2 regions of the Tissierella carlieri genome follow, and region 1 is predicted to be linked to the other one. Evidence: a T-box and tRNA genes for the amino acid it is inferred to sense, from the RefSeq annotation. Region 1 holds a T-box; the other holds one or more tRNA genes.
What was found. The T-box of region 1 lies ahead of aspS (aspartate--tRNA ligase). A T-box ahead of a tRNA ligase gene usually reads a tRNA of that ligase, here a tRNA-Asp.
Positions count from the first base shown of each region.

Region 2: it has a tRNA-Asp gene. The T-box ahead of aspS (aspartate--tRNA ligase) is inferred to sense a tRNA for this amino acid. The anticodon was not compared.

Region 1 covers NZ_JAHLOH010000053.1:29,352-37,385, forward strand. Annotated here, with positions in the region: gene KQI38_RS19085 (RelA/SpoT family protein) at 1-1,167, shown strand, start outside; gene dtd (D-aminoacyl-tRNA deacylase) at 1,182-1,631, shown strand; gene KQI38_RS19095 (MBL fold metallo-hydrolase) at 1,643-2,263, shown strand; gene hemZ (coproporphyrinogen dehydrogenase HemZ) at 2,283-3,761, shown strand; gene KQI38_RS19105 (bacteriohemerythrin) at 3,784-4,194, shown strand; T-box leader at 4,286-4,484, shown strand; gene aspS (aspartate--tRNA ligase) at 4,528-6,306, shown strand; gene KQI38_RS19115 (SoxR reducing system RseC family protein) at 6,466-6,888, shown strand; gene KQI38_RS19120 (metal-sensitive transcriptional regulator) at 6,906-7,166, shown strand; gene KQI38_RS19125 (threonine/serine exporter family protein) at 7,169-7,606, opposite strand; gene KQI38_RS19130 (threonine/serine exporter family protein) at 7,608-8,034, opposite strand, start outside.
Region 2 covers NZ_JAHLOH010000027.1:31,532-39,565, forward strand. Annotated here, with positions in the region: gene KQI38_RS07970 (serine hydrolase) at 1-1,167, opposite strand, end outside; tRNA gene KQI38_RS07975 (tRNA-Ser) at 1,286-1,377, opposite strand; gene KQI38_RS07980 (manganese efflux pump) at 1,535-2,158, shown strand; gene KQI38_RS07985 (calcium-translocating P-type ATPase, PMCA-type) at 2,181-4,925, opposite strand; tRNA gene KQI38_RS07990 (tRNA-Glu) at 5,564-5,638, shown strand; tRNA gene KQI38_RS07995 (tRNA-Asp) at 5,735-5,811, shown strand; tRNA gene KQI38_RS08000 (tRNA-Thr) at 6,079-6,154, shown strand; gene KQI38_RS08005 (TetR/AcrR family transcriptional regulator) at 6,403-6,993, shown strand; gene KQI38_RS08010 (phytoene desaturase family protein) at 6,999-8,034, shown strand, end outside.

The DNA.
Region 1 (8,034 bases):
ATAGCTGCTCACTGGAAATATAAAGAAGGAAGTAATAAATCTGATAATTTTGATGATAAACTTACATGGTTAAGACAACTATTAGAGTGGCAATCGGATTTAAATGACCCTAAGGATTTCATGGAAACATTAAAAATAGATTTCTTTACAGATGAAGTATTTGTTTTTACTCCAAAGGGAGATGTGATAAATCTTCCAGATGGTTCTACACCAATCGATTTTGCATATAGGGTACACACTGAGGTTGGGAATAAGTGTGTAGGAGCTAAAGTAGATGGAAGAATAGTACCTCTAAATTATAGATTGAAAAATGGAAATATCGTTGAAGTTATTACATCAGCTAATAGCAATGGACCTAGTAGAGATTGGATAAAAATAGTAAAAAGCACTCAAGCAAAAACTAAAATTAGACAATGGTTTAAAGCTAAGGAAAAAGACTTTAATATCATAAGAGGAAAAGAGTTATTAGAAAAAGAGGTTAAACGATTAGGTTATAAGTCCTCAGAAATTTTAAAGGATGAATGGATAAAAAATATAGCATCTAAAGTGAGTATAAATTCTATTGATGATTTATATGCAGCTATTGGATATGGTAGTATAACATTGAATCAAGTAATCTCAAAATTAAGAACCCAATATAATGAATATTATAAAATAACAGATGAGAAGGCCTTTGTGGAGAGTAAGATCCAACAGACTACACAAAATAAAATAAGTAAACCTACTCAAGGTATCAAAATAAAAGGAGTAGATAATATTAAAATTAGGTTTTCTAAATGCTGTAATCCTGTGCCCGGTGATGAAGTAGTAGGATATATAACTAGAGGCAGGGGTGTTTCTGTTCATAGAACTGACTGTCCAAATATAACTATGTCAGATGATGCAGAAAGATTCATTGAAGTAGAATGGGATTTTCAAAAGAAAGCATCCTATCCTGCAGAAATTCAAATTAAAGCATCTGATAGATCAGGTCTTTTAGCAGAAATTACTCAAAAGATAACAGATTCTGATTTAGGAGTAATATCTTTAAATGCTAGAACATCTAAAGATAAAATAGTATTTATAAATGTAACCCTTGAAATTAAAGATATTGAAGAGTTAAGGGATCTAATGAGAAAAATAAAAAGAATAAGAAATGTAATGGATGTATATAGAGTTACAGCTTAGAGAGAGGGAGATATATGAGAGCAGTTGTGCAAAGAGTTACAGAAGCATCGGTCAAAGTAGATAATGAGATAGTTGGGGAAATTGGCACTGGACTATTAGTACTACTTGGAGTAGGTGAAGGAGATAGTTCTAAGGATTTGGATTATCTAGTAGATAAAGTATTAGGGCTTCGCATATTTCAAGATGAAAATGATAAAATGAATTTATCTTTATTGGATATCAGTGGAGAATTATTAGTAATTTCTCAATTTACACTTTATGGTGATGTAAGGAAAGGTAAAAGACCTAGCTTTACAGATTCAGCACATCCTGATATTGCAGAGAAAATTTATTTAGAATTTATTGATAAATGTATAGAAAAAGGGATAAAAACAGAAAGAGGTATTTTTGGTGCAGATATGAAGGTAAACCTTATAAATGATGGACCTGTTACTATATTATTAGACAGTAAAAAGACATTTTAGGAGGTATAGAATTGAAGATAATAAGAATACCAGCAGGTATATATGCAGCTAATTGTTATGTTATATATTCAGAAGCCACTAGAGACGGAATAGTAGTAGATCCAGGAGGAGACGTAGATGAGATACTCACATCAGTAAGAGAAAACCAGCTTAAAATAAAATATATAGTATTAACTCATGGTCATGCAGATCATATAGGGGGAATAATTAATCTTAAGAAAGCATTGCCTGCTTCTGTAATGATACATGAAGAAGATAGAGAGATGCTAATTGATGGAAGTAAGAACTTATCTACAATGATGGCTATGGGTACTATAGAAATAGAACCAGATTTGTTACTTAAGGATGGGGACATAATAGAGTTTGGCGATGAAAAGGCTGAGATTATTCATACTCCTGGTCATACCAAAGGAGGAATATGTATAAAAATTGGAGATAATATAATAACAGGAGACACTTTATTTGCAGGATCAATAGGTAGGACAGATTTACCAGGTGGAGATTATGAAACCATTATAAAATCAATAAAAGATAAACTATTGATTTATCTAGATGATGTTCAAGTATTTCCAGGACATGGAGCTCCTTCTACTATAGGTAGAGAAAGGGTTTCAAATCCTTTTTTACGTTAATATTAAATAAGGTGATTATGTGATAAAAATATTGTTAATAGGTCATGAGATTAAATATGAATTAGTTGAATTAGTCAGAGTCTTTTTCCCAGGGGAAGAGATTCTTTATATTGATAGATTAGATGAATATACAGGTGAGGGTACTCTTATTATCAATTATTTATATGAAGAAGATGGAAAGTTATATACTATAACAAAGATATATAGGGATAATATTTTAATTAATCAAGCAACGGAAAATATTAGTACTCTAGAAGTATATGGTGATTCTATAGATAAATATATAAGAATCGGAATTAAAAAATCATTATATAATACATTAATTTCTCTAGGAGAGAGTAAAATTCCATGGGGAGTATTGACTGGTATAAGACCAGTCAAAATCGTTCATGATTTATTAGATAAAGATATAAACGAAAATGAGATAATCAGAGTATTAGCAGAAGAATATAAATTATCCTTTGATAAAGCTAAGTTGATACTGGATATTGGAAGAAAGCAAAGGGAATATATCTACCCTTTAAATAAGGATAGGTATAGTCTATATGTTAGTATACCATTTTGCCCTACTAGATGCTTATATTGTTCCTTTCCAGCATTACCCATAGGCAGATATGAAAATCATATTAAAGAATATACTTCAAAGGTAATATATGAAATTGAACAAATTAGTGAAATGATGAAAGGTAAAAAGATTAATACAGCATATATAGGGGGAGGTACCCCTACAGCAATTCCATTAATGGAACTGGAAAAGATAATTCAAGCTATTTATTATAGATTTGGACAAAAAAATATAAAGGAATTTACTGTAGAAGCTGGTAGACCAGACACTATTACAAAAGAATATCTAACAATGTTATATAAAAACGAAGTTGGAAGAATAAGTATTAATCCACAAACTATGAATGATGACACCTTGAAACTAATTGGAAGACAACATAAATCTAAGGATATTATCGAGACTTTTAACTTAGCTAAAGAAATTGGTTTTGATATAATTAATATGGATTTGATTGTGGGGCTTCCAGGAGAAGAGATTAAACATATAAAAAAAACTCTGGAAGAAATTCAGAAATTAGATCCAGAAAACCTAACGATACATACACTTTCGGTAAAAAGAGGGTCTAAATTCAAAGCTACTATTGACCAATATTCATTACAAAGTCAGAATATTTTAAGTGCTATGTTAAATGAAACCAGAGAGTATACCAAAGATATGGGCTTAGAACCATATTATCTTTATAGACAAAAGCAAATATTAGGTAACTTTGAAAACATAGGCTATTGCAAGGCTAAAATGGAATGTATATATAATATAGCTATGATGGAAGAAAAAGAAACAATAATGGCGGCTGGAATGGGTTCTGTGTCTAAGATTTTTTTCCCAGAAGAAAATAGAATAGAAAGAGTCCCAAATTTTAAAGATTTAAAAGAGTATCTGGAAAGAAGCAGTGAATTGATTGAAAGGAAGAAAAAGATACTAGGAAACAATTAATACAAAGGAGGATTTTAGGGCTATGCTATGGTGGACAGATGACCTTAAAACAGGTATAGATTCTATAGATAAACAGCATAAGAGTATATTTGATAAAGCTAGTGAGATTTTTAATTTAGAAACAAATTCTAGCACAAAAGAAATTGAAAGTATATTTGTGTTTTTAATGAGTTATGCAAATAATCATTTTTATGAAGAAGAAATTTTGATGATGGAAAATTCATATGAAAATTTTATTGAGCATAGAAGACAACATAACTATTTTATTGAAGAAATCTATAATATATACCAAAATATTGTAAATGGACATGCATCTGAGGAAAACCTAAATAATCTAAAGGTATTAATAATTGACTGGCTTGCAAACCATATTAATGGAGATGATAAAAAATACATTGAAAGGATTAAAGAGAAATCAACAATCGTATATTAAGATTATATAAACAGAAGATATACATTAAGAGATTAGATGATTTTACTTCTTGACATGATTTATTTTATAGTCTATAATTAATGAAAATAAATATAATACGATGAAAAGGAAGAGTAGTTGAATTCCTTAGTTATAGAGAGTCGGTGGAGGTGGAAATCCGATACTAATATTCGATGAAGACACTTTGGAGTAAATAATCTTTAATGATTAATTCGCAGAAATGCGTTAAGTTTTTGAGTGAGGAAATACCTAATTAGGGTGGTACCGCGAGATAACCTCTCGTCCCTGTATATCAGAGATGAGGGGTTTATATTTTTTTGAGGAGGTATGTATATGTCAGAAAAGATGGGTAACTTAAGAAGAACTATTATGTGTGGAGAATTGAGACCAGAGCATGATGGTCAAGAGGTGGTATTGATGGGATGGGTACAAAGAGAGAGGAATTTGGGATCAATCATATTTATTGATTTAAGAGATACGACTGGAATTTCTCAAATTGTATTTAATAATACAGTATCCAGCGAAATATTTGATAAGGCAGAGAAAATTAGATCAGAGTTTGTATTAGCAATAAGAGGTAAAGTAAGAATTAGACAATCTATAAATAAAGAAATACCAACTGGAGAGGTAGAAGTCTTAGTAGAAGAGCTTAGAATATTGGATGAATCTGAGACTCCGCCGATTTATATTAAAGATGATGATAATGTATCGGAAGGCATGAGATTAAAATATAGATATCTTGATTTAAGAAAACCATCTATGCAAGAAAAGTTGAAATTAAGAGCAAAAACTGCCAAAGTGGTCAGAGATTTCTTAGATGATAATGGGTTTATTGAGACTGAGACCCCTATGCTTACAAAACCAACACCAGAAGGAGCTAGAGATTATTTAGTGCCAAGTAGAGTAAACCCTGGTGAGTTCTATGCCCTACCACAATCTCCGCAGCTTATGAAGCAGCTTCTTATGGTTGCAGGAATGGATAGATATTATCAAATAGTTAAATGCTTTAGGGATGAAGATCTAAGAGCTAATAGACAGCCTGAATTCACTCAAATAGATATTGAAATGTCATTTGTAGATGTTGAGGATATTATTTCAATTAATGAAAAATTATTATATAAATTATTTAAAGAAATTAAAGGAATAGAAATAAAACTACCAATAGACAGAATGACCTATAGTGAGGCTATGGAAAGATATGGGGTAGATAAACCAGATTTAAGATTTGGATTTGAGTTAAAAAATATTTCTGATCTGGTTCAAAATTGTGGATTTAAAGTATTTAGCGGAGCTGTGGAAAGTCAAGGTTCTGTACGAGGTATAAATATTAAAGGATATGGAGATAGATTTACTAGAAAAGATATAACTGCTTTGGAGGATTATGCAAAGACTTATGGCGCAAAAGGATTGGCTTGGATAAAGATTACAGAAGAAGGTATTACTTCCCCTATTGCAAAATTCTTTAGTGAAGAAGAATTTGCTAATATTTTGGAAAGAATGGAAGGAGAAAAAGGTGATTTAATTCTTTTCGTAGCTGATAAAAATTCAGTTGTATATGATAGTTTAGGTAATTTAAGAAATGAAGTAGCTAAAAGATTAAATATAATTGATCCTAGTGATATGAAATTAGTTTGGATTACTGAATTCCCATTATTTGAATATGACGAGGAAGAAAATAGATATGTAGCAAAGCATCATCCTTTTACCCATCCAATGGATGAGGACATAGAACTTCTGGAGTCTCAGCCTGAAAAAGTAAGGGCTAAGGCTTATGATATAGTTATTAATGGAGATGAAATGGGTGGAGGAAGTATCAGAATCAATAATTCTGATTTACAAAAGAGAATGTTTAGTGCATTAGGATTTACAGAGGAAGAAGCTTGGGATAAGTTTGGATTCCTTTTAGAAGCTTTTAAGTATGGAACTCCTCCACATGGAGGTATTGCATATGGATTTGATAGACTTATTATGCTTTTATCAAATACATCAAATATTAGAGATGTCATTGCTTTCCCTAAAACTCAATCTGCTACATGTTTGATGACAAGCGCACCTACTACTGTATCAGAAAAACAGTTAGAAGAAGTTCATGTAAAGCTTAATATTAAATAGTATATAGGCTAATATAAGAGTCATTTAAAATTATAAGTATTAGTAAGAACTGGATTGGATAACACTTTACTGATAGTTTATGATATAATAAATATAACTAACAGATTATATTACAAATTAGTAAAAAATAAATGACACTGTGCTTTAGGAGGTGTACCTATGGATCAAGTTGGATTTGTAAGAAAAGTATCCAATGGAAAGGTTGAAGTAGAAGTAAGGAGAATCTCAGCATGTGGAGATAACTGTAAAAGCTGTGGTGGGAGCTGTCATGCTCCAAATCATGTTGTTATCCTTCCAAATAATATAGATGCTAAAGTAGGAGATCTTGTTGAGATAAAAGGAGAAACTAAAAATATATTGAAATATACTATGGTTGTATATATGATTCCTTTTACTATGTTAATTTTAGGAATATTAATAGGTATGAAGACTTTTAAAAACCTAGAAATATCTAATTATGAGCCTTTGAGTTTCTTAATAGGTTTAGTATTTATGGCTTTAGGATATTTTATAGTTAAAACTATCGATAAAAACATTGGAAAGAAGGAAGAAGACATTATAAGAATGACAAGAATTATTTAGATGAAGGGGTGCGACTGTTGGGAGATAAAACTGCTGTTATCAAAAGGTTAAGAAGAGTTGAAGGACAAATAAAAGGTATACAAAAGATGGTTGACGAAGACAAGTTTTGCGGGGATATATTAATCCAAGTAGCTGCTGCAAGAGCAGCATTAAATAGTGTAGGTGGATTAATACTTGAAAATTACATGAAAAATTGTTTAAAACATTATTTAGAAGGTGAAACTGAAGAAGAGGCATTAGATAAATTGGTAGATATAATGATAAAATATACAAAGTAAATCTAGTCTTTTAGTTTAACTCTTCTTATTGACCTAGAGAAACCTGAAGAAATTATTATTCCTACAGCTATGGCAGCGGCTATAAAGAAAGTTTCTACACCTTTAGTTGCAGCCATAGTAAAATCATTTTCTATTATAGCAAGCATTGTGTAATACATGCCAGCACCAGGAACCAATGGAACTATTCCAGAGGTGATAAATATGGTTGCTGGCTTTTTGCGTAGTCTTGCCAAAAATTCACCTAATAATCCTACGGTGACAGCACCAAAAAATGTACCTGTTATATTACTATGAAATACTTTTGTAGTTATATAGTATAAAGTCCAGCCTATAGAACCATTAAGACCAGCGTACCCTAAGGTTTCCTTTGGAGAGCTAAATAATACAGAGAATCCAATTGTAGATAAAAATGATAATACTAATTGTTTGATTATATCCAAGTTAAAATACCCCCTTAGCATAAAAGTTGAGAATGATTCCAACACCGAGTGCTATTGCGATTGCAGAAAATACAGCTTCTGCACCTCTAGATAGTCCAGATACAAAATCTCCTGACATAGTATCTCTAATAGAGTTTGTAATTGCAACTCCAGGAACTAAACACATTATAGAACCTATTATTACCTTATCAATATTTTCACCTACTCCAATATGGACTAAAATATGGGAAAGTAAAGCTGCAAGAGCTGAACCAATTAAATTATCTATAAAGAAAGTAAGTTCAAGTTTGGATATTAGATTTACAATAGTCAAGGCAATAAAACTTACAATAGCAGATCCAATGAAGTCTAGAACTGAGCCTCCAAATAGAACACAAAAAAATGCTGCAGCTAAAGAGCCAAAGATAGTTTTAGTTAATCTTGTATAT
Region 2 (8,034 bases), on a different contig from region 1:
TGTGGTAAACGAAAGAATGATATCCAAAAGCTGTATGCCACTTATTTTATACGACTGCGTAAGATTGCCGTCCAATATATCTTTAATACTTTTTACCAGACCGATATTGGTATTAGCGCCGTTGGTTAGCAGGCAGAAGGCTGTTCGTTCATTTGGCAGTATTACCACTTCAGTTGAGAAATTTGGATTTCCCCCCGAGTGCTCAATAATTGTTTTGTCAGCGTTTACCATCCATCCCGCTGCATAATACATTCCATTGACATCCGGAACAGATACGTCTCCATGATGTGATTTCATGATAACCCCTTTAAATACTTCAGGTATATCTTGTACACCACCCATCTGTATGTTCATCCAATGGGCCATATCCTTTGTACAGGACATGATATATCCCGCTGGTTTGTTACCAGCATAATCTGGCGCGTCATATGAGCTTGTTATAAAAAAAGAAGATCGGTAGCCCTGCGCCAGTTGCCCGGTCGCTTGGGCTTCTTCTTTATAAACATAAGTATGATATAAGCCCAAGGGGCGAAATACCTGCTCCGTCATAAAGCTTTCATAGCTTTGACCAGACACAACCTCAATAACCAAACCTAATACATCATAATTGACAGTTCCATACTCGTATTGCTTACCAAGGGGAAATGCCAGTTCAGCGTCTACCAATGCTTCCACGGTTTTTCGCAACATATCTGGCGTATTGCCTTGCGGGATGCTTTGAATATGCTTTCGATTTGTCAAGCCACTGGTATGGTGAAGAAAGTGATTAAGTGTAAGGCTCTGCATATCAACAGGCATCCCTTTATACTCCATCGTAAGCCAAGGCAAATATTTCTGAACAGGGTCGATCATGGACAGTAGTCCCTGCTCCTCTAACAGTAAAATGCCCACACCAGTAAAAGCCTTACTAACCGAAGCCAGCTCGTATAGGGTGTTTTCACTGGCGGGCAACCTTTTATCACGGTCTGCGTAGCCGGAGGAAAAGTAGAACATTTCATCTCTTGCGATTATAGAAATTGACATACCCGGTACACCAGATATACGACAGGCATCATCAAGCAATGCTTGTATTGCCGCAGATTGTGCGTCCGATATCGCATAAACCGGTGTTGCCAATCCTGTGAATAGCATAAGTAATACTATCATGGTAACGATGATCTTTTTCATTGAAGCCTCCATTATAAAAAATACCTGTACGGATAATATAAATTATCTTCAACTTAGTATAACATAAAAAATTAGGACAAAACAGATGACATCTTGCATCTGTTTTGTCCTATCATTCTGGCGGAGAGAGTGGGATTTGAACCCACGGTGCAGCTTGCACTGCACAACGGTTTTCGAGACCGCCACCTTCAACCTCTCGGACATCTCTCCTTATTATTTACTTTCATATTATAACATACAAAAATAAAATTTAACAGGTGAATAAGCATTAAATTTATCTTCCACTTAATATTTATTTAAGCACAAATTAAAGCTATAGGGATATTATATATATTAGATTGATATTTTTAAGAGAAGGGAGATCATCATGCTAGAAGCTTTTTTATTTGCATTATCATGCTCCTTAGATTCATTTGTAGCAAGTATTGCTTATGGAGCAAATAAGGTTAAAATACCTTTTTTATCAATACAAATCCTTAACCTTATTAGCACTTCAATATTGGCTCTATCTATATTTTGTGGGGCTATGGTAAGAAATATCCTTCCAGGTAACAGTGCCTTAATAATAAGTTTTGCCACTTTAGGATCATTAGGTTTATTTTATTTATTACAAGGTATTTCTAAAACCTATATATCTAAAAATCAAGGATTAGTTAAAAAATATATATTTACATTATTTGATTTGACATTTGTAACTAATATATATATCAATCAAATAAAAAATGATTTAATAAATGTAGAAAAGATTAGCTTAAAAGAAATTCTCTATCTTGGAGTTGCACTTTCTATTGATGCTGTTGTTTTAGGTTTTGCCAGCGCTTTGGGATCAATTAATTTAAAACTTGTGGTGTTATTTTCATTAATTACAAACTCAGTCTTTATATGGTTTGGATTACTTATTGGTAGAAAATTTGCCGAGAAATCAAAAATTAATTTATCTTGGCTCTCTGGCATAATCCTTATTTGTTTGGCAATCATTAAGTTAATATAGAAAAAGCATCAAAAACCACATACTAATATGTGGTTTTTGAACGTATTGATCGTAGGAAATATTTTAAAATTTCATTAGCCCATACAACTGCAGAAGCCATAATTATAATCTTTACCCAGACCGCAAATCTTAAAGGTACTGTATTAAAGAAATAATTATAATATGTCATAAATATTATTTGTGCACATCCTGTTGCAAGTAATGTTATCAATGCCAAATTATTCTTCCCAAAGTTAGGGATTATACTATTTAATCCAAATTCTCTGCAATTTAAAGCATTAAATAAAGCACTAAAAGCCAATAATGCGAATAATGATGTCTGCATTTCATTCCCAACGTAAATACCAGCCTGGCTATAATTACTTGTTGATACCCCTAAAGGATTCCAAAACATTTGTATAAATAATATTAGAGTAATAAAAGTTGAATTTACAATAATTGACTTTAACATAGTTTCCGAGATAATGTTACTATTTTTCTTAATAGGCTTTCTATTTAATAAATCTTCTCTTACCGGCTCTAAGCCTAAAGATAAGGCTGGCGGCCCGTCCATTATTATATTAATCCACAATAACTGTATTGTTGTAAAAGGCATATCTCTACCTATAATTTGAGAAATTATTGCTATTAAAAAAGCTACTATATTGACAGTTAATTGAAATTGAATAAATCTCTGAAAATTTTCATATATACCTCTTCCCCACTGTATTCCTCTTACTATAGTGCTAAAACTATCATCTGTTAAAATTATGCTAGCAGATTTTTTGGTTACTTCTGTACCAGCAATACCCATAGCTATACCTACATCTGCCTTTACTAATGCGGGGACATCATTTATTCCATCACCTGTTACTGCTACAACTTCACCATTATCTTGGAGGGCTTCTACTATCCTCATCTTTGTTTCAGGTTTTGATCTAGCTACTATTGAAATAGTCTTTATTTCCTCTCTTAGTTCTTGATCTGAGAGAGCATCTATAAAGGTTGATTCTACAGCTCTATTATTGTTCTCTAATAATCCTAGTTCATATCCAATAGCTACTGCTGTATTAATATTATCACCAGTTAGCATCTTAGTCTTCACTCCAGCTTTCTCTGCAATAGAAATCGCATCTTTTACATCAGGCCTTAGAGGATCTCTAATACCTACAAATCCTGTAAATATTAAATTTCTTTCGTAAAGATCCACATTAGTGTTGTTAAATGTATTAATATTTGATTTAGATATTTTTTTATAAGCAAACCCCAATGCTCTCATTGCCTGATCTTGAAGCTTTTTTATCTGTTCAACAATATATTGCTTTCTATCTTTTGTAAGCTTAACAATCTGACCATTTAAATATTCATATTCACAAGAATCTAAAATAACCTCAGGTGCCCCTTTAGATAAAAGTACATAATCTTCTCCTTCTCTAATAACTGTATCCATTCTCTTTGTCTTTGACGTAAAGGGAATCTGATAAGTAATATCTTTACTTTTCCTATATTCAAAATACTGCTTGTCTTCTAAATATACCAATAATGCACATTCTGTTGCACTTCCCATGTATTGCCATTCCCTATTTATATACTTTATATCCGCTGTTGAATTTATTATACAGTTATCTATAAAGTAGCTCTCATTTGAATCATACTTTTCTTTATAATCTCCATTAACAAAAACCTTTTCTACAGTCATTCTATTTTGTGTCAATGTTCCTGTTTTATCGGAACAGATAACTGAAATCGATCCTATTGTTTCACAAGATTCTTTTTTTGTTATCAATGCATTTATCTTTGCCATCTTCTGCATTGTAATAGCAAGAGTCATATTAATCATTGTAGGAAGCCCTTCAGGTACAGCAGCAACTACAAGGGCAACACAAACAACAAAAGCATTTTTCACCGGTTTAATTGAATTCAAAAACGGAATAATTCCAGAGCTATCAATAATAATTAATTTTTGAATAAGCATTTTCAATATCATAAATATAAATAATATTAGTGCAATGGAACCTGATAGTTTAGCAATGTTTTTACCTAAATCACCTAATTTTATTTGGAGTGGTGTTTCATTATCTACCTCATTTATACTTTGAGCAATTTTACCCATCTGAGTTGAATCGCCTATTGCAGTTACTATCATTTTGCCCCTTCCGCTGGCAATTAGGGTACCACCAAATAGCATATTTATTTGTTTTGCTGGAACTGGTTCTTGAATTATAGTATTTCCTTTGACTTCAATCTTTTCCATATCAATTATTATATCTGCGTGCTTATCAACATCATCAGATTCACCAGTTAGCATATCCTCTCTTGCCTTTAGTCCCATTGACTCCAATATTCTACCATCAGCTGGAACAATATTTCCTGTCTCTAAGAGCACGATATCACCTGGGACTAAATCATTTTTTAGTACAAGATTTACTTCTCCATTTCGAATACATTTAATAAAAATATTTTCCGTTATTTTAGATAATTCTTCAGCAGCTTGTTTAGATTTTTCTTCCGTTAAGTACCCAATTACAGAACCTAAAGTTATAGCTAAAATTATTCCAATTGCATCTATGTACTCTCCAATTAAAAAACTTATGGCTGCTGCAATCAAAAGTATAATTATCAGAGGATCTGATAAATCATCCCAGGATGAACTTGTCTTACTTTTTGAAAACTCATTTGGTCCATATTTCTCTTGTGCTGCTTTAACATCTAGATCACTCAAACCATCCTTTTCATCTGACATAAGTTCTTCTATAACTTCCGTCCTATCCCTATTAAAATATATCATAACACCCCTCCTCAGTAGTAAACTAATATTTAATACAAAGTTATGCTACGACTTGTCCTTCTAATCATATGTGAATTTTTTTGATTTAATGCATCATTTTTTATTTTATGAAATTTATTTGAAGTAATTTATATAAAATAGAACAAAATAAGGCTTGCCATTCTTTAGAAAATGACAAGCCTTATCTTATCTTTATATTAATAGAGCAAAAATTAAGCAGATTAACCCTATAGCAAACATGAGAAATTTGAAAGGGACTATACAAAGCATTATAATAATGCCTATTGTTCCGGATATTCTTCTTATCAGCATTCTTGTGTCGTTATTTCTGCTAAAGTATCTTCTCATAACTAACACTCCTATCCCTTTATACTATTTTATTCAAAGAAGTAAAAATTAGTTACAAAACAAGCTAATTTTTGCTAATTCAAGAGATTTTCCTATTTTATTTTTCTTTAAATAGAGATCTAAATCATTAATCCCAGGGTGATAAAATTATCTTTATTTACTTAAATAAAAATAATATAAATATAGAAAAATTAACATTCCTTAAAATGTCTAAAAATATTTAAACTTTTCCTTTGACAAATTTCATAAATCGTAGTATAATAAAAAAGGTTGTTTTTGACGACAGATATGGCCCCATGGTCAAGCGGTTAAGACATCGCCCTTTCACGGCGGTAACCCGGGTTCGAATCCCGGTGGGGTCACCAAAATTATAATTCACAATACACAATTAAATAATGTTTTATTGGTCTTTTAAATTTCAATTGTGAACTGTGAAATGACAATTGTGAATTTGAACATTTGGCCTGGTAGTTCAGATGGTTAGAATGCCAGCCTGTCACGCTGGAGGTCGAGGGTTCGAGTCCCTTCCAGGTCGCCATTAATCAATTAACAATTCACGATGCACAATGCACAATTGAGAAACGTTAGAAATGATATTCTGAGCAAAACTAAGAATATTGGTTTGAGAGTTTGGTTTTTCAATTGTGAAATGTGAACTGATAATTGTGAATTAAGTAAGTGCTGGCGTAGCTCAATCGGCATAAGTAGGGGACCGAAATTGTGGTTTTCAATTTCGTGTACATCACTTAGTCGGGCCGCCAAGAATCAAAAGTATGTAAGTCGTAGGAAAAAAATGAATAAGCATGCTGGCGTAGCTCAATCGGCAGAGCAACTGACTTGTAATCAGTAGGTTGGGGGTTCAATTCCTCTCGCCAGCTCCAGAATATTTTAACAAAGTACATAGATTAGTCTATGTACTTTGTTTTTTATCAAAACAAAATGGCACTGAATTTGAAGGAAAGCTTTCAAGTACGGTGTCATTTTCGTATTTTATAGAAAAATCATTAAAAACATCTCCACCATTGTTATAATAGCATTCTTAATATCATATATATTGGAAACCCATGAACTCTCTTCAAAAATGTTTACAAATCTCAATAATAGATATATAATATTGAATATATATTCAATGAATGGAGATTCAATAATGGGAATTCGTGAAAAACAAAAAGAAAAGCGAAGAAGTGAGATACTAAATGCCGGACTGGATTTATTCATACGCAAGGGATATTCTGCTACAAAAGTAAGTGACATTGCAGAGCAGGTTGGAATGAGTGTGGGATTGTTGTTTCATTATTTCGCTTCAAAGGAAAAACTATATGAAGAATTGATAAGTCTTGGCATTTCAGGGCCTATGAGTGTTATGGCTCCTACTGAAAAAGAACCCCTTGCCTTTTTTGAAGATGTCGCAAGGCAAATTTTTCATTATATCAAAGCCGAGCCATTTACTGCAAAGATGTTTGTATTGATGAATCAAGCCTTTTATAATGAAGTAGCTCCTGATTATGTCAAAGAGATGCTTGCCAGTTTTAATATTTATAAGCCAACTTCTGAGCTAATTTTGAAAGGTCAGGAAGAAGGTACGATCCGCAGTGGTGACCCTTATGCTCTTTCAATTGCTTTTTGGTCTGCTGTAAGGGGCATTGCGGAGGAAATTGCGCTTAATCCAAATTCACCATGTCCTGATAGTGATTGGATTATTGATATAATAAGGAGGTAAGGCTGATGAAAAAGGTTATTATTATCGGTGCTGGTATTGCTGGACTAACGGCAGGCGTATATGCCTGCCAAAGTGGTTTTGATGTGGTGATTTATGAGGCTCATTCCATTCCAGGCGGTGCATCTACAAGCTGGAAAAGAAAGGGCTATCTCTTTGAAGGTGGTATGCACTGGCTGACAGGTTCTTCTCCGAAAACTGCCCTCCATAAGCTTTGGCGTGAAATCGGGGCACTGGATGACAACACTTCCATTTATAACCGTGACCCGTTTTTTGCCTTTGAAGATAAGGGAAAGATGGCTTTTTTATATCGAGATATTGATAAACTACAGTCTCATTTGATTGAGTTATCACCTGAAGATGAAAAGCAAATAATGTGCCTTTGCAGGGATTTGAAAAAATTTATGAAAGTGGATATGCCCATTACGGATATTAAAAACGTAAAGGTTAAGGAAAAATCCGCTATACCGATATCAAAATTGATTTCTATGATTCCTGCATTTTTTAGAATGTCTTTCTACTCAAATCAAACGGTAAAAGAATATGCAATGCGATATAAAAATCCTTTTCTACAAGACTTATTTAAGAATATTGTCGGCGATGATAACAATGCCACAAGCATGTTATTCACATTATCAACTCTTGCAAAGGGTGATGGTGGATATCCTTCAGGTGGCTCACTTGCCATGGCGAGTAGGATAGCAAAACGGTTTGAAGCCTTAGGCGGTGTGATAAAATATAATAGTAAAGTTGAAAAGATTATAATTAAAAGTGGTAGTGCTACGGGTATTGTTTTTAATGGGGCAAAAATCTCTGCAGATGCAGTCATCATCACACAAGATACACTGGCTGCGATTGACACTCTGTTTGATAACCCACTTAGAGAGCCATGGGCGGATAAGATGCGCTCTGAAATTAAACCTATGCTAAATACTTTTATTTGTTTAGGAATCAAAGAGGACTTGTCTAATATTCATGAAAGTATGGTCTTTACAAGTGATACTCCGGTATTCTGTGCCGAAAAAGAAATCAAGGAAATCAGTA